Regions from separate parts of the Heyndrickxia sp. FW510-T9 genome, predicted to be linked through region 2. Evidence: riboswitches for the same ligand, from Rfam matches in the RefSeq annotation. Region 2 holds a riboswitch; each other region holds the start of a gene.
What was found. Region 2 has a riboswitch for cyclic di-GMP ahead of AC3WJF_RS07950 (acyltransferase family protein). Riboswitches for the same ligand answer to the same signal wherever they lie in the genome.
Positions count from the first base shown of each region.

Region 1: another riboswitch for cyclic di-GMP. It lies ahead of AC3WJF_RS05705 (anti-repressor SinI family protein); the one in region 2 lies ahead of AC3WJF_RS07950 (acyltransferase family protein).
Region 3: another riboswitch for cyclic di-GMP. It lies ahead of AC3WJF_RS02295 (sensor domain-containing diguanylate cyclase); the one in region 2 lies ahead of AC3WJF_RS07950 (acyltransferase family protein).
Region 4: another riboswitch for cyclic di-GMP. It lies ahead of AC3WJF_RS08735 (methyl-accepting chemotaxis protein); the one in region 2 lies ahead of AC3WJF_RS07950 (acyltransferase family protein).

Region 1 is NZ_JBYSWK010000007.1:71,891-77,957, reverse strand. Features, by position in the region: gene AC3WJF_RS05725 (endonuclease Q family protein) at 1-296, opposite strand, end outside; gene AC3WJF_RS05720 (NUDIX hydrolase) at 289-849, opposite strand; gene mciZ (Z-ring formation inhibitor MciZ) at 951-1,079, shown strand; gene AC3WJF_RS05710 (aldo/keto reductase) at 1,147-2,058, shown strand; cyclic di-GMP riboswitch class I at 2,486-2,568, shown strand; gene AC3WJF_RS05705 (anti-repressor SinI family protein) at 2,595-2,738, shown strand; gene AC3WJF_RS05700 (helix-turn-helix domain-containing protein) at 2,890-3,222, shown strand; gene AC3WJF_RS05695 (YqkE family protein) at 3,266-3,523, opposite strand; gene AC3WJF_RS05690 (CoA transferase subunit B) at 3,798-4,466, opposite strand; gene AC3WJF_RS05685 (CoA transferase subunit A) at 4,491-5,180, opposite strand; gene AC3WJF_RS05680 (acetyl-CoA C-acetyltransferase) at 5,205-6,067, opposite strand, start outside.
Region 2 is NZ_JBYSWK010000011.1:19,716-25,782, forward strand. Features, by position in the region: gene AC3WJF_RS07945 (YncE family protein) at 1-1,338, opposite strand, end outside; gene AC3WJF_RS07950 (acyltransferase family protein) at 1,805-2,959, opposite strand; cyclic di-GMP riboswitch class I at 3,251-3,332, opposite strand; gene AC3WJF_RS07955 (type II secretion system F family protein) at 3,491-4,267, opposite strand; gene AC3WJF_RS07960 (type II secretion system F family protein) at 4,427-5,377, opposite strand; gene AC3WJF_RS07965 (TadA family conjugal transfer-associated ATPase) at 5,379-6,067, opposite strand, start outside.
Region 3 is NZ_JBYSWK010000002.1:200,236-206,302, forward strand. Features, by position in the region: gene AC3WJF_RS02285 (DHA2 family efflux MFS transporter permease subunit) at 1-1,162, opposite strand, end outside; gene AC3WJF_RS02290 (TetR/AcrR family transcriptional regulator) at 1,354-2,259, shown strand; gene AC3WJF_RS02295 (sensor domain-containing diguanylate cyclase) at 2,340-3,302, opposite strand; cyclic di-GMP riboswitch class I at 3,548-3,631, opposite strand; gene AC3WJF_RS02300 (DUF2680 domain-containing protein) at 3,820-4,170, shown strand; gene AC3WJF_RS02305 (ArsB/NhaD family transporter) at 4,236-5,513, opposite strand; gene AC3WJF_RS02310 (potassium channel family protein) at 5,799-6,067, shown strand, end outside.
Region 4 is NZ_JBYSWK010000012.1:91,046-97,112, forward strand. Features, by position in the region: gene AC3WJF_RS08730 (non-ribosomal peptide synthetase family protein) at 1-1,936, opposite strand, end outside; gene AC3WJF_RS08735 (methyl-accepting chemotaxis protein) at 1,976-3,739, opposite strand; cyclic di-GMP riboswitch class I at 3,854-3,943, opposite strand; partial or broken gene queF (preQ(1) synthase) at 4,332-4,661, opposite strand; gene AC3WJF_RS08745 (hypothetical protein) at 4,783-5,658, opposite strand; partial or broken gene AC3WJF_RS08750 (preQ(1) synthase) at 5,785-5,955, opposite strand.

The DNA of each region.
Region 1 (6,067 bases), on a different contig from region 2:
CAATTCTCATCATTCACTTCTATTTCTACACCTGGTATAAGTGTCACCGTTTCTTGGTATCGGAATCCCCCCTCCTCCATTTCTATTAAGTCGGAACAATCTAGCAAGTCCTCTATTTCAGCAATTACTTCTGGCGAATGACAATCAATAATACCTACAATATCCAATCCTTTAGGTGCCTTCGCTGTGCGTAAAATATTCGTCAATGTTAATGATTTTGAAGCAGTAATTTTGACAGGCTTTCCCGTTTTTGTCCTGCCGATATGAATATGAAGGTCGACAAAGTAATTATTCATTTTTATTTAACGCCTCTTTTAGTTGTAAATATTGAATCGCATAGGCTGTTTTGGCATCATATATTTTCTGTTCTTGGACTAGTTGAACAGCCTCTTCCAAAGTCACCTCTAATAGTTCCACAAATTCATCCTCATCCATACTCTTAGGTTGCTCCAGCTTTTTAAGTCCCTTTGCTAAATATAAATGTATTAGCTCATCGGCAAATCCAGGAGATGTATAAAAGGAAGTAATTAATTCAAGGTCGTCACATGAATACCCTGTTTCCTCTTCTAATTCTCTAATTGCTGTTACTTCTGGTTTCTCTCCTGGCTCTAATTTTCCTGCAGGAATTTCAATAAGTGCACGATCCAGCGGTTTTCGATATTGATCAACTAAGACAATTCTTTCATCCGGTGTAATTGCCAAAATAGCAACTGCACCAGGATGCTTTATAATTTCCCTTTTAGAAAAATTACCATTCGGTAGCTGGACTTCATCTACTTGTAATCGAACAACTTTCCCCTCGAAAATTTTCTCCGACTTAATTGTTTTTTCCGCAAATTTATGCATCATTAACTCTCCTTGTTCTATTCCATAGTCTATTATTCATACATTTTAACAAATAAGAAAAGCGGAGGCGAATGTCAAGCCCTCCGAAAAAAGGAGACATACCTGTGAAAATCTATGTATATGCAAAGGGGATTACGATGAGTGGAAAAGCATGGGAAATTAGAGAGCAATTAAAATTATATAGAAAACAGTATTACTATGTTCATGATTGGATTAAGAAAGTCAACAAATAGCAAATGTTTTGCGAACTAATAGTATTTTTCGCTAAAATAGAGAAAATAAAGCGAAAGGAAAAATAAAATGAAAAAAAATAGACTAGGAACTTCTGATTTATATATTTCTGCGCTTGGATTAGGATGTATGTCACTAGGGACTAACGAAAAATATGCAAAAGAAATGATAGACGCCGCGCTAGAGGAAGGCATCAATTATTTTGATACTGCTGATTTGTATGATTTTGGGGTAAATGAGGAGATTGTTGGGAAATCATTAAAGCATGTTCGCGATAAGGTGATTTTAGCTACAAAAGTAGGAAATCGCCCGAATAAAGATCATTCAGGATGGAGCTGGGATCCTTCGAAAAAGTATATAAAGGAAGCTGTAAAAGAAAGCCTAAGAAGGTTACAAACCGATTATATTGATTTATATCAATTGCACGGTGGTATGATTGAAGATAATATTGATGAAACAATTGAAGCATTTGAAGAGTTAAAATCGGAAGGAATTATTCGATTTTATGGCATTTCCTCTATCCGTCCCAATGTTATTCGTGAGTATGCGAAAAATTCTTCCATTGTCAGTATTATGATGCAATACAGTCTTCTGGACAGACGACCGGAGGAATTGTTTCCATTTCTTGCGGACCACGAAATAAGCGTAGTAACAAGAGGCCCGCTCGCTAAAGGCTTATTAAGTGAGAAGTGGCTGAATAAACTTTCCGACAAAGGGTATTTAGATTACTCTAATCAAGAACTTCGAGAATCGCTAACTAGCATACAAGAAAAATTAGTCTCTAACAAAAGGTCCATAACTGACTTAGCTGTACAATTTAACTTAGCAAATGAAGTAGTCACATCGGTTATTGCAGGAGCAAGTTCAATTGAACAAATAAAGAAAAACGCACAAGCGGTAAATTCCAATCCTTTAACCACAGAGGAAAGAAAGATACTCCTTACTTTGACGAAGGATACTACTTATCAAGAACACCGTTAAGTTTTGGAATTAACCTTTTTTGTGAACAAAATAGATAGATGGTCGATATGCTTGAACAAGCCTTAGATTACGAATAACAGCGAAGTGAGAGCATTTCGTCCAACAGCTATATATTCTGCCTATGATGTGTAACTCATTATCATTTAATTTAAAAAGTTTTCAACAATTTCTTAATCTTTTTTACAAAATGTTCGTCTTTTTTCATATTAAGTGTAAGATAAAAGAAGCGATAAAATTCCTTTCAGAATGCTTTTTGATATATTTCGACAAAATAGTTTAAATTATCTAAATATTCACCTTTTTCACATTCCACTTTAAAAGTTTTTTCATTATTTCGACATCGACATTTTTTTCGAGAATCGCGTTTTTATTTTCTGTATACTCAAAAATGTAGACAAAAAGTAGTGGATAAATAGAATGGGGAATTATCAGAAAAGGGCAAACTTATTGAAAAATAAGGACGCAAAGTCACAGGTCTAAAGTTAATACGATGACGGCTGGGCTACCTGAAATACATCGTATTTTAGGAGGTTAAAATGGAAAAGAAATTAGATGTTAATTCAAAAAAACTGGATCAAGAATGGGTTGATTTAATTTTAGCGGCACTAGATATGGGAATTACTGTGCAAGAAATAAAAGACTTCTTTGATAAAAAGTCAACTGAATTAGAAGTAATGTAAAAATCTTTGCTCTACCATTCTATCATACATATTTTATTTTACTTCTTGATATCGATATTTCAATTCTTATAATTTTTTTACAAAACCGTTCTAAATATGGAACCACGATTTCGTTATATGCTATAATAAAGCGAAGGATGTTGACATAATTATGATTGGACAACGCATAAAGAATTTTAGATTACAAAAGCAATTATCATTATCAGAGCTTGCTGAAAGGGCGGGTATCGCAAAATCATATCTTAGCTCCATCGAAAGAAACATTCAATCCAATCCATCAGTTCAATTTCTCGAAAAGGTATCGGCAGTTCTAGGTGTTTCTGTTAATTCTTTACTTCATGATGAAGGTGAAGAAGGAACAGACAATATTGAATTAGATTCTGAATGGGAAAAACTAGTACTAGATGCGATGAAATCAGGGGTTTCAAAAACTGAATTTCGTGAGTTTCTAGAATTTAACAAATGGAAAATAAATAATAAATAAAGCGTTCAATGATTAATCCCACTTGAACGCTTTTTTGTTTTTCTTATTTAAACTTCTTCCAATCCATTGGATTTTCGTTTAATAATTCTGCAAATGATTTATTCTTCTCTCTTTTTCTTCTTTCTTCTTTCTTACGTTCTTCCTCTTGAAGTTTTTGATTGTCTTCTTCCAGTTCTAGTTCAGCTTGAGCTTGTTTTAGCTTTAATAAAATTTCATTATTTAATGTATCTTGTAAGGTTAGCAACTCATTCGGTTTTTCTTTTTTTCGATGATGTTTTTGCGGTTTATTTGATTTTGCCATTGTATTTTCTCCTTTATAAAAGGCTCTTTTTTTAAACTTGGCTGCTTTTGTAAAGTAAATCTTATATGCTCTTCATTCTCTATAAGAATAGGTATCCTTTTTAAGAAAAGATGCCCCGAAACTAATTCTAAGTTAGGATTTAAAATAAATTACGAACGTTAAAATCGGGTTTTGGATTTTAACAATTTATACGAAAACTGGCCTATTAAAATAAAAAATGAAGAAGGAGAGTCAGGTTTTTTCACCTACTCTCCATTCATTTTACTACAGTCCGTTAATAAGCATCTACTTTTACATCCTCTGGAACGATTAAAGATGGTTCTGTTGAAGAAAGTATCTCTTCTACCGTGTACCCTGTTGCCACTTCTCTTAAAACAAGTCCTTCCGATGATACATCGATTACTGCTCGGTCCGTAATAATTCGATTCACAACCCCCTTACCTGTTAAAGGAAGACTGCAATTCTTTAAAATTTTCGATTCACCATTTTTATTCACATGGTCCATTATTACTATAATTTTTTTGGCACCATGAACTAAATCCATGGCTCCGCCCATTCCCTTGATCATCTTCCCTGGAATCATCCAATTCGCCAAATCACCTGACTCCGATACTTCCATGCCACCCAATATCGCTACATTTATGTGCCCACCGCGAATCATGGCAAAAGATTCCGCACTATCAAAATAGGCGGATCCCGGTATAGCTGTAACGGTTTCTTTTCCTGCATTGATTAAATCAGCGTCGATTTCATCCTCTGTTGGATACGGACCAATACCGAGTAAGCCATTTTCCGATTGTAAAACAACTTGTTTATTTTCTGATATATAATTGGCGACTAAAGTAGGCATACCAATCCCTAGATTTACATAATGCCCATCTTCAATTTCCTTCTCCGCTCTTCTAGCAATCTTTTCACGTACTGAACCTTTATCTGCAGACATACTTCTCTCTCCCTTCCCCGGTGTTTATTTGCTGATTGTTCTTCTTTCAATCCGTTTTTCTTGATTTCCTTGTATGATTCGCTGTACATATATACTCGGAGTATGAATGAAATTTGCATCCAATTCACCAATTTCATAGAGATCCTCTACCTCTGCTATTGTAATCTTTCCCGCAGCAGCAATCATTGGATTAAAATTTCGTGCTGTTTTGTTGTATACTAAATTCCCCATTTTGTCGCCTTTCCAAGCACGAACGAGACTAAAATCTGCCGTCAAGGCTTCCTCAAGAACATACTCTTTACCATTAAGGATGCGAGTCTCTTTTCCTTCTGCAATCGGTGTTCCCACACCAGCAGGAGTATAAAATGCAGGGATTCCTGCTCCACCTGCACGAATTTTTTCGGCTAAGGTGCCTTGTGGTGTTAATTCTACTTCCAATTCCCCAGCTAATACTTGGCGTTCAAATTCTTTATTTTCACCAACATATGAACCTATCATTTTCTTTATTTGTTTATTTTGTAAAAGTGGCCCTAGCCCCCAATCGTCTACTCCACAGTTATTGGAAATAACCGTTAAATCCTTTACACCTTTTTCGACGAGTGCAAGAATTAAATTTTCTGGAATACCGCAAAGTCCAAATCCACCAACCATTAATGTCGCGCCATCATGAATATCTGCAACCGCTTCTTGGAAGGATGTATATACTTGTTTCAAATTTTCTCTCTCCCTTCTATTCTACTAAGCTAATTCAACAATTGTTGCTACCCCTTGTCCTCCGCCAATGCAAAGTGTAGCAAGCCCATTTTTTGCTTGTCTTCTTTGCATTTCATGAATAAGTGTTACTAGAATTCTTGCCCCACTTGCTCCAATTGGATGACCAAGCGCAATCGCCCCGCCATTTACATTTAAAATCTCTTTATTAAATCTTAGCTCTCTGTCAACTGCCAGCGATTGTGCAGCAAATGCTTCATTTGCTTCAATTAAATCCATATCCTCTAAGGATATCTGTGCCTTTTCTAAAGCCTTTTTCACCGCCGTTACCGGACCAATGCCCATAACACTTGGATCTACTCCTGCATTGGCATTTGCTTTTATCGTAACAAGTGGTTTAATACCTAGTTCATTTGCTTTTTGCTTTGACATAACTACTACCGCTGCCGCCCCATCGTTTATTCCAGAAGCATTTCCAGCTGTCACTGAACCATCCTTTTTAAAAGCAGGTCTTAAGGAACTTAATTTTTCTACTGTTGTACCTTTTTTAGGGTATTCGTCCGTATCAAAAATGATTGGTTCACTTTTCCTTTGCGGAATTTCTACTGCGACAATCTCCGCTTCGAACTTTCCTTCTTCAATAGCCTTCACTGCTTTTGCTTGACTATCTGCAGAAAATTGATCCTGTTCCTCTCGGGAAAGTTGATAGCGATCACAAAGATTTTCTGCTGTTATTCCCATATGATAATCATTGAAAGCACACCACAGCCCGTCTTGAATCATGCTATCGATTAGTTTCTGGTCTCCCATTTTAAACCCGTCTCGCGCATTTTTCAGTAAATAAGGTGCCTGACTCATATTTTCCATTCCGCCGGCAACAATTATGTCAG
Region 2 (6,067 bases):
ATCATCATCCTCGGCTAATACCGTTAACGTTACAGTGTTATTGATTGGCTTTGGGTAACTACTAGAAACCTTAGGTGGTGTTTTATCAATATTCATAATCGAAATGGTTTTCGTTTGAATGTTATGGTTTATATCTTCAACTGTAAAAATGTATCCACCATTTTCATTGATCAAAAAGGTTGCCTTTGATCCATTAACGCTTGATCCATCCGGCAATGTAATCCTTCTAATCGCATAGTTATCTGTTGCTGTGATAGTGGCGATTACATCATGATTCGTATAAGCAGTATTGCTTAACTTAATCGAAATGGAAGGTGGTTCTTGATCAGCCGCATCTCTTATTTTTTCTAGATAAACTTTATCATCCTTATCCTTATAGATGGCAATTAGCCCATTTTGATACAAAAGAGTTTGCACCTTCAGATTTTGCATAAAAGTCCGAAGATATTGGTTAGAATTGTATTTATATATTTCAATCCCAGTATTTGTATTCGCCGCATAAGTTAATTGGTTAGCCAAGTCAAATGCATAATCATTGTATTTTTTATATAAATTAACATTAAGTATCGTATCCCCAGAACTGATCGGTGAAAGATCCATTACTAAGCCATTATTATTATACATGTGCAGCCCATCCGGCGTAATTCGCGCAAACGGACTTAGATTGTAGTCCCACGAAATATTGGTTCTATCGGAATCTTCGAATTGATGGCCTTTTATTTCAAATGTCGAAAGAACTACTGGTGTGCCCGTTGTATCATATGAATATAGTTTTTCTGCACTTGAATTATATGTAATATAAGACTTACTATAAATCAAATAATTCTTTTTCTGCGGGATGACCCTCCTATCCTTTAAGGAATAAACCGATAAATGGCCCCACTGTCCTGATCCGGGAGATATATACATATAACCATCTGGATCAAAAGCCAAATCAAATGGATCGGTATCTATATCAATCATTTGTATGGTAGAAAAATCTTTTAGATCAACCTCCGCAACTACACCGGAATAAGGTCCAGAATTATATCTATTATGGCTCTCTTTAACTTGTGTCACATATAACTTATTTTTATAAATCTCTAGTCTTTCAGCTGCATATGGCAAAATCAATTTTTTAGTTACACCCGTCTCATAATTGACGGAATAAATAGTTTTACTACCAAGCTTGGTCATATATACCACTGGCTTATTGGGATCCAAAGCCGTATCGCTTGGTACAAATCCGATTTCAACCGGGTTAGACTCCGCATATACTTTTCCATGCTTAAATGAAGAAAAGATTCCAGAGCTCAAACTCAGTATCAATACTAAAGAAAAAATAAATGCTTTTTTCAATACTCTTCCCCCTTAAAAAAATCTCCAGAACACGGAAATAATCTCTATAATTAATATTTTATACGTTTGAACTAGATTAATATATCATTTTACTGGATTGGATTATATTTATTTTTTAGGTAAATGCACCAAAAAATCAGTTTGCAAATAGATATGTAAATGTGGGAAGTGAATTACAATATTTCATCTGTATGATCGGATTCCATCAGACGCTTATGTTAAAAATTATTAATGGAATACATTAAGCTTTAAAATGGTGCTAAACAAGATAAAAGCCATCAATTTGAATACTTATATCTTGTATAATTCCTATTTAAGCGAATAAGACGTTCGGTGTGATTTTTTACCTATTTCGTGCAGTTTGTACTTTGTTTCGTGCAGTTTATCTAATTTTCTGTACAGATTGAACCGCCGTTTCGTGCGGTTCATTTAATATTTCGTGCAGATGAAACGGATTTACGCAGGTTCATCCACCGGCTGCTTGTTTCCTTGTTTTGAAACCGTAGAACCGTCCCTCCGTTTCATTTCCCTTTTTCTTTATGCCAAATAGAAATCGTAATACGTTGATTCGTTTGATGACGAAATGATAGCAAAGCATGATAATGATAAAGGCGACTGGAACAAGGAAAATTAGCTTAATCGGTACTGGCCAAGATAAGTCACGGATGAAAAAACCAAGCAACAAAATAACCGGTTGATGTAAAATATAAAATGGCATGGAAGCCTCACTTCCGTACTTCAAAAATCGATTCGTATTTGATAAGTATTTGTCTGCTAAATAAAAGATACATAATATCCAACTCCAGCAATTAATGATACGAATTGCATAGAATATATAATCCTGAACAGAGTCTTGTTGCGGCATTCCTTTTAAATACCAAGAGATAAAAACCAAAGAGGTTAAAAGTGCCAAACTAAAGTGTATTTTAATGGTTGATTTAATAACCGTTTTAAAGGATACACTGGAAAAAAAGTAATAACCATACAGAAAGATAATGAAATAAAATACGATATCCCATCCACCTAAGTTAACTGTCTTTATAATTCCAGATGCAAAGAGAATAATGGGAAGTAGAAACAGGTGGAGAATTCCAAATTTATTCCTTCCAGATACCTTTCTAAATAGCGGCAATGCAATAATAGAGAAGACTATTAGTACAAGTAAATACCATAAATGCAAACCGAAGAATGCGAAATTTCCTGTACCTCCAATATCCAAGTACACACCATCAAAAAAATGAGGAAAAAAGCTAAAAAATGAACCGTGAAACTGGTGGTGAGATACACGTTCCATATAGACTTGCGGTGGCGTTAGGACAAACACCCCAAATACAAGCGGTACAAATAACCGAATCATTCGCTCCTTAAGAAACTCAGTATTTTTCCTTTTTTTCAAGGCATAAGAAACACCTATCCCTGATACTGCAAAAAATATCGGCATCATCCATGCGCCAACAAATAAAGAGAAAGCTAAAATCCCACTAGCATTTAACACATTATTTTTCACATGCCATGGAAATGGATTAAAAAACATGGAGCAATGGTAAAGAAATACTCCAAGGGTAGCTAACACACGAATCCAATCTAAATCATATTGCCTTCTTAATGAAACATTGTCCATATCCCTCTATCACCTTTCGAAAATTCGAACTATTAAATATACTTTCACTATCAAATAATACTCTATTAATTTTAAAAAGGGAATATTCCTTCAATGTTCATACATCGCTATGATTTGACTATATGTGTATGCAAAAAAAAATAGAGCCTTAGGCTCAAAGATCAACATTCCTATGTATTTTTCCACATGTTATGCATGTATGTGTGTAATAGCTGTACCTATGTTTTCGACGCAAAAAGCAGATAATGGATTTAAACTTCAAATTGAACAACCCCTCAATAATTGAATAAATCCGGCAGTCCAGCCATCATAGGGTTCCCTTAGACCTGAGACTTTGCGTCCCTACTTTTCAATAGGTTTGCCTTTATCAGAATTTTTTTATTTTGTTATAAAATTGTATCATTTCTAACAAAAAGCATAAAGCATAAGATTTCTTCATTTTACGACATAATTAGAATCAATTGAGACATGTTCAAAAATTCTTTGAGTGCCAGGCACCCAAAGACTTGCACCCAGATTTTAGCATCAACATTACCATCCAGTGGTCAGCAATTTGATAATCATAGGACCTAGGATAACAATAAACAAGGATGGAAAGATGAATATTACCATTGGAAATAACATTTTAACCGGAGCCTTCATTGCCTGTTCTCTAGCAGCTTCCCTCCTTTGTTCACGAATTCTAGTTGTTAAATTTTTGAGTACCTTTGCCATTCCCACTCCTAAATGGTCAGCCTGAATGAGAGAAGCCAAGACACTTTGTAGGGGTTCTGAAGGAACTCTTCTACGCAATTCGTAAAAAGCTTCACGCCTTGTCTTTCCTAGTTTCATATCTTCCAATGTAATGAGAAATTCTTCCGATAACGGGCCTTTTCCCTTGTGGCACACCGTTGTGATTGCCGCATCCAGACTGTTACCGGCTTCAATAAGTAGATTGACGGTGTCAAAAAAGTCGGGCATATCCACATTGATTTGTTTAATGCGCTTGCTCTTTTTTTTACTTAAAAAGAAGAGTGGATACCGGTAGCCAAGAAAGCAAATTGCAAATGCCAGCAACACAAGCATACTTTTCTCATCCACCATTGGAGAAAGGAGAAGTATCGTAAATAGAAATCCTCCTATACTTAGCAATAGTTGAAATAGCCGAAAATCAGCACTAGAAAACTTAGAAGAGAAGCCTGCTTCGCGAATGAGTAACTCCAGTTTTTTACGTTTGGTGGAAGAAGTTTTTTTATTTATTAATTCCGTTCCATTCAGCCAATAAGTTTGTAGTACCGTTGACCGCTTTCGTTGCTTTTTTTTAAACAAAGGTTCTTTCTCAATCCCTTGAGTTTCTTTCAGAGTAAAGTAACTATCAACCTTCTTTTGAAAGGAAATGCTCCTGCCGAAAAGGAAAAATAATATTCCAGCGGATAAACACATGAAAAAAATTACAGAAAAAATAATAAAAATGATGGATAACATGTTTTACACCTCTATTTTGATAATCTTTTGAATCAACACCCAGCCAAACATGACTGACAGAACAGAAAAAATCATCAACATGATCCCTAGTGGATGATGAAACATTGGTGCAAAATAATCGTGATTTATGAAGTAGAGATATCCCCCAATTCCTATCGGTAGAAAGGTAATGACCAAAGAGGATAATTTTCCTTGTGCTGTTAATGTCTTTAGCTCTCCAAGAATACTGACTCTTCCCCGAATCGTATCTTCCAGTGTTTCTAACAGCTCAGACAAGTTACCGCCGCTTTTTCTTTGAGCCATAATGGCTTGTAGCGCAACCTCCAGTTCCTTATTAGGTAAACGTAGTATAAGATCCTCAAATACCTTTTCCATCTGTATTCCTAAACCTACTTCCCGAACGACACGTTCGAATTCCGGCCCTATAGGATCAGGCATTTCCTTTCCTACTAGTTGCATTGCTTGTAAAAAACTAAACCCTGACCGCATTGAATTAGACATCATGCCAAGAGTATCAATAATTTGCTGTGGGAGATTATTTAACCTTTTTTTACGTTTATATGAAAGATAAAAAGTAGGTATCACAAAACCGACAATAGCAAAAGGTAAAATCAAGTACCATGAAAATCGAAAAAGAATGACTATCAACACTAGTGCTAGTAAACTGATGAAACGGTAAGTCAAATACTCTTCCGGTTGCATGGATGTACCTGCCTGAACTAGTAAAGTTTTTGTGTTTTCACTATAACGGAATCCTTTGAAAAGATTGGAAACATTTGATACGATGAATTCCTTTTTCTTTTTTTGGGCTTCTTCTGTTATTTTTTCTGGAGCAGGAATGAACTCTTCCATTCTACGAATCGTCCGTTTTTTCTTTCCAAACTTAGATAAAAAAAGGAAGCATATTAAACATGTGAGGGAAAAGAAAAAAAATACCAATATCCATTTCGTCATGTTACCATCCTCCGTTCACCCATGCAGCGGGAAGGTTAAAACCATTCAATTCAAATTGATCCATGAATTTAGGACGAAAACCAGTTGCATGAAACACACCTTCAATTTTCCCATCCACATTTTTACCTTTTTCGTTAAAAACAAATAAATCCTGTAGAACAATCGTATCACCTTCCATTCCAAGAACTTCGGTGATATGCGTTATTTTCCTTGTTCCGTCTTTTAAGCGCTTTTGTTGAACGATCAAATCAAAAGCATGGGAAATTTGTTCACGAATAGCACGAACCGGTAAGTCAAAGCCTGCCATTAATACCATTGTTTCAATTCTAGCTAACATATCTCGCGGTGAATTAGCATGGCCAGTACTTAAGCTTCCACTATGACCTGTATTCATAGCTTGTAACATATCAAGTGCCTCTGCCCCGCGAACTTCTCCCACTACAATCCGGTCAGGTCGCATCCTTAGTGCATTTCGGAGTAAATCTCTTATAGTGATTTCACCTTTCCCCTCTACATTAGGGGGACGTGATTCCAATGAGACAATATGTTCTTGCGTTAGCTTCAATTCTGCTGCATCTTCAATGGTAATAATTCGTTCATTTGCAGGAATAAACGACGATAATACGTTTAACGAGGAAGTCTTTCCCGAACCGGTGCCGCCGCTTATAAAAATATTTAAGCGTGAACGAA
Region 3 (6,067 bases), on a different contig from region 2:
GTGGTAATTGATTTAATCCATTTGTCATAACTGGCATCATTACCATCGACATTCCAAACATACGAGCAGTATAAAGTAATATTAATTCCGTATACGTAGTGGTTAATGTTAAGGTACTGAAGAAATAAGTTGTAATAATAGTGATTCCTAATCCAGTAATCGCTAAAACTCTACCACCAAATTTATCAAACAGCTTCCCTGTAATTGGGGACATGATTCCCATTAATAGTGCCCCGGGTAGCATCATTAAACCTGATTTGAGTGGTGAGATTCCTCTGATAGTTTGAATATACATTGGCAATAATAGCATGGCTGAGAACATCGCCATCATTAGCACCACAGAAATAGCTGATGATAATAAGAACATCGGATATTTATATACCCTAAACTCCAACATAGGTGTTGGAATCATAAATTGACGACATATAAAGCAAATTAATGAAATTCCACCAACAATTAGTGTTACATACACTTCTGGAGAACTCCAAGCTTTATCACCAGCGGAGCTAAATCCGTAAAGAATTCCTCCAAATCCGATCGATGATAAAATAAACGATAATGGATCAAGGTTAATATTCACTTTTTCCTTTTTATCTTTTAAAAGGAAGAAGGCAAGGATTACAACCAAAATAGCTATTGGCATCACGACATGGAAAAGTGTTCTCCAAGAGTAGTGCTCTACAATCCATCCAGACAAAGTAGGTCCAATTGCCGGAGCAAAAACCATTACTAATCCAAATAACCCCATTGCAGCTCCCCTTTTTTCAATAGGGAATGAAGTTAACATCACATTCATTAATAATGGCATCATAATAGCTGAACCTGATGCTTGAACAAGACGTCCAACAAGAAGAACCCAAAATTCTGGTGAAAAACCAGCTACAATTGTACCTATCGTAAATAAACTCATTGCGACTAAAAATAGTCTACGGACTGAATACCTTTGAATAAGAAATGCTGTTGCGGGGATCAAGACCCCATTCACAAGCATGTAACCTGTAGCAAGCCATTGTACTGTTGGCATGGTAACATCAAAGCTTTTCCTAATAGACGGTAGTGCAATATTTAATAGTGTTTCATTTAATATAGAAATAAACGCTCCAATTAAAAGAATGACAATAATCCCATATGGAGGTTTTTTCGTCTCTAAAGTTGTTTCCACTTCTTATCTCCCCTCAATGAACCAATAGTCCATTTTTTTATACAAATCGTTAAAGCATAATGAATATATTAAACCCATCGTTCTATTTTTGCAACTAAAAATTCCTGTCATTTATTAGGTTTGTTTTCAATATTCATTTACGATAGTATTAAGTTAGACCATGAGTCTAATTTTATTTTAAGGTGATTTAAATGAATGATCGAAAGCAGCATGTCATCAAATTAGCTCATCAGCTATTTATCGAAAAAGGATTTCAATCTACATCTATACAGGATATTTTAGAATATAGTGGTATTTCAAAAGGCACTTTTTATAATTATTTTTCTTCAAAAAATGAATTACTTATGGCTATTTTTCATTCCGTTCAAGAAAAATTAGAAATAGAACGAAATAAACTTTTGATTGGGAAAGAACGATCGAATATTGATATATTTATTAAACAACTCGAGCTGCAAATAAAATTAAATAAACAAAGTAAGCTGTTTGCTTTATTTGAAGAAGTATTTGTATCAAATGACGTTGATTTTAAGGATTTTTTAAAAAAAGCGCAATCATCACAGCTTAATTGGACTTTTCATCGTCTTGTTGATATTTTTGGAGAAAGTAAGAGGCCATACTTGTTAGATTGCACTATCATGTTTACAGGTATGCTACATCATTATTTTCATTATTTCTTTAAGCAAAAACAACCAGGACTTACCATTCATCAAGTGATCCGTTACTGTATGAACCGTCTTTCAAACATGGTTGAAGAAGTAGCATCTAACGGGGATCAATTATATGACCCTGAGCTAATGGCAGCTTGGTTTCCTACTTCTAACGATGACCTTAGAAACTTCAGAAATACTCTTGAACAATCAATTAATGATTTAAAAATAATGATTAGAAAAGATCTTCATGTGGAGCAGCAACAGTTGAAGTGGATAGAATTACTGGACTTTGTTCAGGAAGAAATGCTGCAATCTAGGCACCCTCGCCACTATTTGGTTGAAAGTGCTCTCGATTCTTTAGCAAATGAGAAAGCAGAGCCGATTTCGAAGGAGTATAACAGGTTGAGAAAGTTTATTCATGCTTATTTTAGTCAAGCGAATCTCTAATTCTATCGAATGGATTCCTTGTAATTTCCATGTTAATCAGATCGAAAGGCAGCTTGTTCGCTACAAGCTGCCTTTCTTATTCAAGCTTTAATCTCAACCGGTTTACGAATATTTTTCTCTTTATACATGTTTTGATCAGCCCTAATAAATAGTTCATCCATCTTCCCAATAGATGAGACTTCATAAGCATAACCAATTGAAATTTTAATCATGAAATTAGGATGTTTCATATTGTAGTTTGCAACTTCTTTTCGTAAATTTTCTGTAAAATCGCACAAAGAAATAAGATCGATTTTCGTTAACAGAAAGGCAAATTCATCTCCTCCGATTCTTGAAAGCAGAACCGTTTCATTGGAAAAACTATCAAGTAGTTTCGATGTTTGAATGATCAATTTATCACCCATTTGGTGCCCATAATTATCATTCATCCATTTCAATTCATCCAGATCACATAATATGATAGCAACGGATTCATCTGTTTCTTCATTATAAATTCTCTTCTGCTTTTCAAAAAAAGTACGATTATATATACCTGTAATTGCATCATGTTCAATTTTATATTCTAGTTCCTGTTGTAAGAGTACTTTTTCATCGATATTTCGAATAATCCCCTGAATGGCAACGATTTCGCCGTTCATGTATATCGGGGTTGAATATTCCTCAAACCATTTGTACATACCATGTTGATCCTTCCATCGCATAACAATCGGTTTATTAAAATCAATTTCTCCAGATACTTTTTTCTTTAAAATATGAGAGTCATCAGGATGAATAATTTCGAAGACTGTGTAAGGATTTTTTATACTATCTTTTACAAGATTAGGTCGCAACATATCATCTAATGCAGGACTTATATATCGATATTTCAGCTGTGGTTTTACATCGCAATAATAAATAATGTCTTTTGAACTTTCCACTAGATTGTAGATCCGTTTTTCATTTTCTGTATTCTCGTAAAATCTTTTCAATACCTTTCTTTTTAACGGTTCTGAATAAATCACTCCGATGATAAGTCCAACAATGCCAATACCAAAGCCTATCATGCCTTCTCCCCCAAGATTGTTTAATGGCATTACTTATTAAATGGTACTTTTCGTAATTTGTTTTAAATTCTTAACAAGGTTTACCTTTCGGGGCATCTTTTCTAAAAAAATGTATTCATTTAAAAAAATATAGTCAATACCAGAGGCTTCTATATACAAAAACAATAAAGTTTAAGAAAAGATCCTTATAAATAGAAAAGAGGTAGTCCGAAAACGAAACTACCTCTTAAAGTATTTTCTCATTTTTCGGTAACCCGGCTACCATAGTAATTTACCTTAGGCCCGTAGCTTTGCGTCCTTATTTTTCAATAAGTTTGCCATTATCGTTATTTTAATTATTAGTATATTTTAATTATATACTTTTTAGGAAAAATTATCAATTTTTTTACCAAAATAATGCACATTTTATAGTACTTTAGGATTATAAATTTTTTTCCATATTTTTTTACAAAAAATGCATCATTTTATAAAAATTGCAGAGTATATAAATATTCTATTAGAAAAGGAGATGAACTACGTGTTAATCAAAATGAAGGCATTATTAATAGTGCCACTATTCTTACTCATTTTAGGGCTTCCTGTTCATGCAGAACCACTAAATGCTGATCACCAAAAACAGGCTGTTAAGCTAACAAAGCAACAACAAGCAGAATTAACTAAAATGCATCTTGATATACTAAGTAAGAAAAAACAGCTTATTATAAAGTATATGGAATACGGTGTTCTGCCAAAAGAAAAGGGCAATAAGATCCTTGAAATGATAGATGAGCATTCTAAAGAAATAAAAGAACATGGTCCTCTCACTCACTGGGATAAAATGCATCACCACCATCATCACGATCACGACCATGATGATGATGACGATTAATGAATAGACTTACAAAAAAAACCAATGTTTCATTGGTTTTTTTATTTTTCGGGTGTCTAGCACTATTAAAGATATCTGATATAAATATAGACCATGGAAATCGCGACACTGATGAACATAATTGGTAGTCCGATGAGGGCAAATTTGATAAAGGAAATCTTATAGCCTTCCTTCCCAGCCATACCGGCAACAATGAGGTTGGCGCTCGCACCAATTAATGTTCCATTGCCTCCAAGGCATGCGCCTAAAGCTAAGCTCCACCAAATCGGCTCCAAATCATGAATGCCAAGGGTCCCCATTTGTTCAATTAGCGGAATCATGGTTGCAACAAAGGGAATATTGTCCACAAATGCTGATGCTATCGCACTTAACCAAAGAATCAGAAAGGATGTAGCCGTCTCCTGTCCACCAGTTAAATTAATTGCATACGAAGCAACCTTTGCAATAACTCCCGTCTCGACAAGACCTGAAACAAGGACAAAGAGCCCGATAAAGAAGAAAATAGTAGTCCATTCCACTTTAGTTAATGCATTTTCAAGATAACTTTCTCCCGCCATTATTAATAAAAGAAATGCACCCATTAAAGCAATTGTTGCTGATTCAACACCGATTATTTGGTGTATAAAGAAACCTATGATCGTTAGTCCCATTACCGCTAACGATTTTATCATGAGCGTTCTATCCGTAATTTCATCTCTTTCATTAAGCTGCATAATCCTCTCTCTTATCTCATCTGTGACATGAAGCCCCTTTCGATAAAAGAGTATCAATAATATCATGGTAACTACCATGATCAGCATCACGATAGGAGCCAAATTTGTAATGAAATCCATAAAGGTGATCGATTCAACAGCGCTACCGATCATTATATTTGGCGGATCTCCGATCATCGTTGCCGTTCCACCAATATTAGACATCAGTATTTCCGAAATAAGAAATGGCATCGGATTAATACTAAGCTGTCTTGTGATACTAAATGTTATGGGAACCATGAGGAGCACCGTCGTTACATTATCTAGAAACGCCGAACCGACCGCTGTGATGATTGATAAAACAATTAAAATGGAAAGCGGTCTTCCTTTTACTTTTTTGGCGGACCAAATGGCAATAAATTTAAAGACTCCTGTTTCAGCTGTAATCGAAACAATAATCATCATCCCAATTAACAAACCGATTGTATTAAAATCAATATGATGAATAGCAGATTCTTGATCCACGATCCCAAGTAAAACCATTAATCCGCCACCAATCATGGCAATAATGGTTCGATGAATCTTTTCTGAAATAATTAACCCGTAAGTTAATAGAAAAATAATAACAGCAAAAATCGCTTCGTTAGGCATATACATCCCCTTTTCTTACTAAATACAATGTTATTTTTTATCAATAAAATAAAATCATTCCTAAAAAACGCAAAAAGGAGCCCTATATGACAGGCTCCTCCAATATTACACGTTCATATTCAATTATCATTAATGGTATCAAAAAATTCCACTTTTTGCAACAATTAACCATTCATATATGATATTGTTAAAGTTGGATACACTAGAAGGTTATCCCATTTTCATAAGAATTAAGCAAAAGGGAAAAATACATAAAAATTGTTGATAATCAGGAGAGGATTAGAAATGAAGAAAAAACAATTTGCTGTTTTTGGATTAGGTCGCTTTGGCGGAAATTTAGTGAGGGAGTTTAACAAATTATCAACTGAAGTACTCGCTGTAGATAAAGATATTGATAAAGTGAATGAGCTTGCACAATTTGCAACTGCTGTAGTGCAAGCAAATACAATTGATGAGATAACTTTAAAAAACTTAGGAGTCCGCAATTTTGACTTAGTTTTTGTATCCTTTGGGGATGATATTGAAGCAAGTATTCTTACTTCATTATTATTAAA
Region 4 (6,067 bases), on a different contig from region 2:
TACTAGAAAAAGGATGCGGAACAAAAGCTTCCATTGTTTTATCCGCTCTTTTCCAATACCCTTTTGCAAGTCCAACTCCACCAATACAAAGTTCCCCTGGTACATTTAAAGGAGAAAGCTGTCCTCCCCGATTTAACACATAAGCTTCATAATTATTTAATGGTTTCCCAATTGGTATATTTTTTTGTTCTTCAGGTACGTTTTCAATAAGCTTATTTATAGTTGCAATGACGGTACATTCGGTAGGTCCATATAAGTTGATTACTTCTATATCTGTTCCAAACTTTTCTTGCCATTTCCTGACCATAGAACCTGTTAAAGCCTCTCCACCCATCGAAATTCGTTTCACTGTCTTCCATTGGTGAATGTTTTCTTCGGTTAAATGCAAAGCAAGCTGATTAAAGAAAGCAGTTGGCACAATAATATTTGTAGCCTTTATTCTTTCTACCGCATTTGCAAATTCCTCGATAGATATACGTTCCATTTCAGAAAGCAAATGGAGCCTGGCACCTGAGAACAAGGACATAAATGTCTCTCCCACAGAAGGATCAAAGCTATAGGAGAAAAATTGAGTTATTACATCATCCTCAGTACATTCATATACTTCTCGTAAAGAGGCAACTAAATTAATAACCCCTTCATGTGCAAGCAGTGTTCCTTTTGGTTTTCCGGTTGACCCCGAAGTATAAATCACATATGCCAAATCATTTGGTTTAATATCCAAGTATATGTTTTCCTTAGAATACCGATCCATTGAGTGATCAACAAAAAAGACGTTTCGATCTATTTCATCATCCGCTATTAGTTCATTAAGAAGCTCTGAATAGTTCCGCTTTGTTAGTATAAAGGACGCTTCCGCATCTGCAAGCAAATATTTGCAGCGCTCTTTCGGATAAGTTGGGTCAATGGGAACATAAACTCCGCCCGCTTTTAAGATTCCTAATATACTTATGACGGTCTCCATGCTTCTTTCCATCAAAATGGCTGCAAACGCTCCTTTTTTGAGTCCATTTGCAATTAGCATATGCGCCACTTGATTCGATTTCTCATTAAGCTCTGCATATGTTAAATACCCCTCTGATGAAGATACCGCAATAAGATTAGGATATTTTTCAACAGAATGATAGAACATTTGCGGTATCGCCATATTTTTTTCATATGGTGAGCTCGTGTTATTTAAACGGTTATAAATATCTTTTTCGACTTCCGACAAAATGTTCATGGAACGGAATTCCCCTGATAAATCTTGCTGAACGAAAAAGTTTAATATATTCATATATTGTTCGATAAAGCGTTGAATTGAAGAAGCATAGAATACATGAGTATTGTACTCAATTTTCAGCATAAATTCTTGATCCTTCTGAAAAACGTTCCATTTTAAATCTGTTTCGTACGTAAACCTTTCACCAGCAGCTGAATTACTTCTAAATTCGGCATTCATCTGAAAAATTGCTGGATAAACTTTTGGTCTACTAATATCTCTTTCTTTTAAAATCTCTGTTACATCAGGCAATACTGAGTGTTGTTCAATATCCATTGCCAATTGCTTATCTACAGCCTTTAACAGCTCCATTACAGAATTCAGTGATGCAAACGATAGTCGAAACGGTAATAATATAGGAAGCTGGTCTTTTTCAATAGTAACGGCATTCCCAATCAAAATATCTTCTTCATTTGAGTTTAAGTACAGCCAAATCATATAAGCGGACAGATAAATAGAAGGGATGCTTATACCTTGTATCTGCGAAAATTCCTTTACTTTACCTGCAAGCTCTTCATTTACTCTTGCTTCCGTTACATCTCCATTAAACTGATAGGAGGATGTTCTTGAAAAATCAATTGGCAAGTCTAGAGCTGATGTATATTCAGCAAGTCGCATCAACCAATATTTCTCATCTAAAGAAGTTTTATTTCTTATTTCATTTCCGTTTTTCATATACCTTCATCTCCATTTCTATCTATGTTGTACGATGGTTTATGAATTGTGATTATCATTTAGATGAAAGTTTCCAACAGTAGACTGCAATTCATCTGATAGTTCTTTCAACGCTTGTGCTTCTTTCGAAATTTCTTCAATTGTTTCCAATTGAGAAATCGATTCCTCTGCAACAGCTTTTGTATTATCTCTTGACCTACTAGAGATATCTTCCATTTGTTGCACGGATTGCGTGACTTCCTCTGTACCGGCAGAAACCTCCTCAAATGTTGCGGAAACCTCTTGAATTTGATCCGTTACCTGATGAATAGATTCCACGATTTCTCCAAATGCCTTATCCATTTGATTTACATTTCCTAGTCCATTTTCGACTTCCTTAACGGCTTTATCCATAATATTGACAGACTCAAGAGTTTCTCCTTGTATTTGGGTAATAATTCCAGCTATTTGACGAGCAGACTCCTCTGATTGCTCAGCAAGCTTTCTAACTTCGTCAGCCACCACAGAGAACCCTTTACCATGTTCTCCAGCTCTAGCCGCTTCAATGGCTGCATTTAACGCTAATAAATTCGTTTGTGCAGATATTCCGGTAATAATCTCAACAATTTTCCCAATTTCATCTGAACGGTCACCTAGTAGCTTGACTAACTTAGCCGATTTATTAACGGTTTGACTAATTAATTCCATTTGACTCACTGTTTCCCTTGTTACGCTGTTGCCTTTTTCCGCCTCTTGTGTTGTTTTTAAAGAAGTTTCAGAAATTACTGATGCAGACTCTGCTACACGCTGGATAGCGATACTCATTTCTTCAATAATTTTTGTACTTTGAGTGGCACGATCTGCTTGAGTATCGCTTCCACTAGCAATCTCCTGGATTGAACTAACAATTTGATTATTTGAATTTGAAAGTTCCTCCATATTAGAGGAAAGCACTTGTGAGGAATTCACTACTTGACCTGAAACCTTCTTTACACTCAAAATAATGTTCTTTAGATTTTCTATCATCAAGTTATAATTTTGAATTAGTTCGCCCATTTCATCTTTAGACTTTACAGGCATAGGTTCGACTTGTAATTCGCCTTTTGCTACTTTCTTCGATAAACTTGAAAGCTGTTGAATAGGTGCAAACTTCCTCTTTACAATAAAATACATTCCAATACCGGAAATAAGAAGAATGGCGATGGTTACGTACAAAACAATTAATACCTCAGACCATGCTTTTCCAGTTACCTTTGATACGTCATAATCAATGGCTACTAGTGCAAGGACTGTCCCGTTATTATCAATAATTGGGGCTAAACCTGTTTTGTAAAGTCCGTATTTATCTCCATATATATCTGTGGCTGTAACATTTTTTGTACTAAAAGCTTTATCAATAGCTGCTAAATATTGAGGTGATAATCCCAGTGATTGAAGCTCTTGATTATATTTAACACCTGCCTTAAGTAGACTGGTAGAAAGACCTGGGGCATAATATTTATCCCCAACCTTAGATATTAAATTTACATTCGTAATAATAGACGATTGGTCGTTAATCTTATCCATTTCTTTTGTAGCAAGTACAACATCAGGGTTATTTTCATTAGGTTGTTGAAGAATAGATTTCACCATATTTTTATCCATCGACTGGGCTAAAATAAGGGATGAATCATGAAGTGAATTACTCATATCCTTTAAATTACTTTGTTTTATGATGTAATAAGCAAGCCCAACCGTTAGCAATCCTAAAATACAAAGAATTGTAACTAAAAGGAGGGAAAATTTTGTACTCATTGAAACATTTAGTTTTCTTTTTGTAGTCATACTCAATCTCCTTTATACAAATAGTAAAATACCTTTTTTGCGAAAATAAAAAAGCGTTCCCTCTTAGGAACAGCCATTGCCTAGACAAACTAAATACAGACATGCATAAAGTTAGACGGCAACTGGCTGGCATGATGTATGGAGAACATTTTAGCCCCTTTAGCTTTGTGTCACCATTTTTCAACGGTTTTACCCTTTTATATACTCGAAATCAATTTTGTCAACGAGTAAATATTACCATGAATAATTTATAAATCAACAAAAAAAAGACAATTTTCTACAATTATTTTACTTTCATTAGTAACATTATCCTATATTTCTTCAGAGCTATTTATAAATAGTGGAGACTACGGAGGAGTTAAAGGAAGATTGTAAAAAAAAGAGACTTTAATAATCCATACTTACAAGGGACATAGATCCCAGTCCCCTGCAATTATTTCTTAAAAAGCTCATCGACAATCGGATACGTAAAAAAGAGACAACTGCTGCTGCAGGTAAAACTGTCTAGAAGCAATTACTGAACAGCTTCACCGCTACAATATTTGCAAGAATTAATAAACCAACAGATAATCCATTTAAATATTACAACATATTAACGATTATCCACTTTCTCTGGGTATAAATCATGATTCATTAAGCGAAAAGTGGCCATTTCCTCATACTTCGTTCCCGTTCTTCCATAATTACAATATGGATCAATGGAAATACCGCCACGAGGCGTAAATTTCCCCCACACTTCAATATAGCGTGGATCTAAAAGCTTAATCAGATCGTTCATTATGATGTTCACACAATCCTCATGGAAATCTCCATGATTTCTAAAGCTGAATAGGTAAAGCTTCAGTGATTTACTCTCGACAATCTTTTTGTCTGGGATGTAGCTGATGTACATAGTTGCAAAGTCTGGCTGGCCGGTTATTGGCACTACTCATATGAGCAGATGGACTATATCATATTCTTAATTAACTACGATATTAAATTAAGAATCCTCGCGCTTCCATCAAAAAAATGATGTACTCTACTACCTTCCACAAATACTACTTTTACTCGCTTCGTATTTGTGTGGTTTCGATAGTCTCTGCACCTTCCTCAATATTGAGGCTTGGCTCAGGATTAGAATTATATTCTTGGAGTAGATGCATTAATTTCTTCTCTTGATTGATTCTTTCTTCAAAGTTTTCTTGGCGATGTATATCTGTATGGCAGGTAGGGCAAAGACATTGGTAAAGTTTATCAAAGTGAAGTTTATGAAATCGATGAAGTTCCATAATTACTTCCATTGTATTTAATCTTCGTTTCTCATCTAAATGCTGGCATATCGTACCGAATATTCTTGAGAATGAAAGTAGGTGATGTCCATTGCATTTTAAGGTCACTAGACCACATTTTTCACAAGTATAACCTCGTTCATTTATAATGAACCGATTCCACATATTAAGTACATATCTTGCAACTATTTGTCTGTTAATCTCTTTATAAACAGTTTGGCTTTGAAAGCCACCTTTCCAATTCGAATTTCCAGTTCCTTTCCGTTGGTGGGATAGGTTTTCTTTAAATTCTTCTGACCTCCGAATATTCTTTAGTGACTTCGATCGTTTTACCTTAATGAGCCTTGCTTTTTCTTCACCGTGTATTTCTTCAAGATTCTTATTTGTAAAAAGTTTATCTGCTTTTGCCTTATTTGCAATGGAATACCGATTTCGTTTTCTTTGATCAATTTTCTCCGAACACTCTTTTCCAAAATGTTCAATAATCAATCCCTTTTGTGAATGTTTGGGTAGCCCATGAATTGATCTCCATCTTTCTAGACTTGTCCAATCTACTTTAAACTCTTTCGCCATTTCATTTATACTTTTTCCATTATAGATAAATTGTTCAGTAAACCAGTTTTTATCTCTCCAAGGATATGAAGAATACATAATATACCTCCCAGATATAGAACGTTCGTTCTTATATATTATATAATTCTACATAATCATTCAAATTCCTTCCCTGAATTCACGAGGTTTAATCGACAGTGTCGCCACTGAAGTGTGCCCCTATTGACACAGGCTAGTAAACTCCGGACAGTTAAACTTCACAAAATAATCCCGATTCGAATGTAAATTATCGACAGATTCTAATATTTCGGGTGCGTACTCAAATGTGTATTTGGTACCTTGATTCCCTAATAAGGTTAAATCCTTTAACCCTTCTTCATTTGTTCTTCCTGACATAAAAAAAGCCTCCTCAAGATGTGCCGTGACATTTTAGAGAGGATAGACTCATAGCAATCATATAAAAGTGGATAAAAGAAAAGCCATGCCCATTATGGACATGGCTGTAATT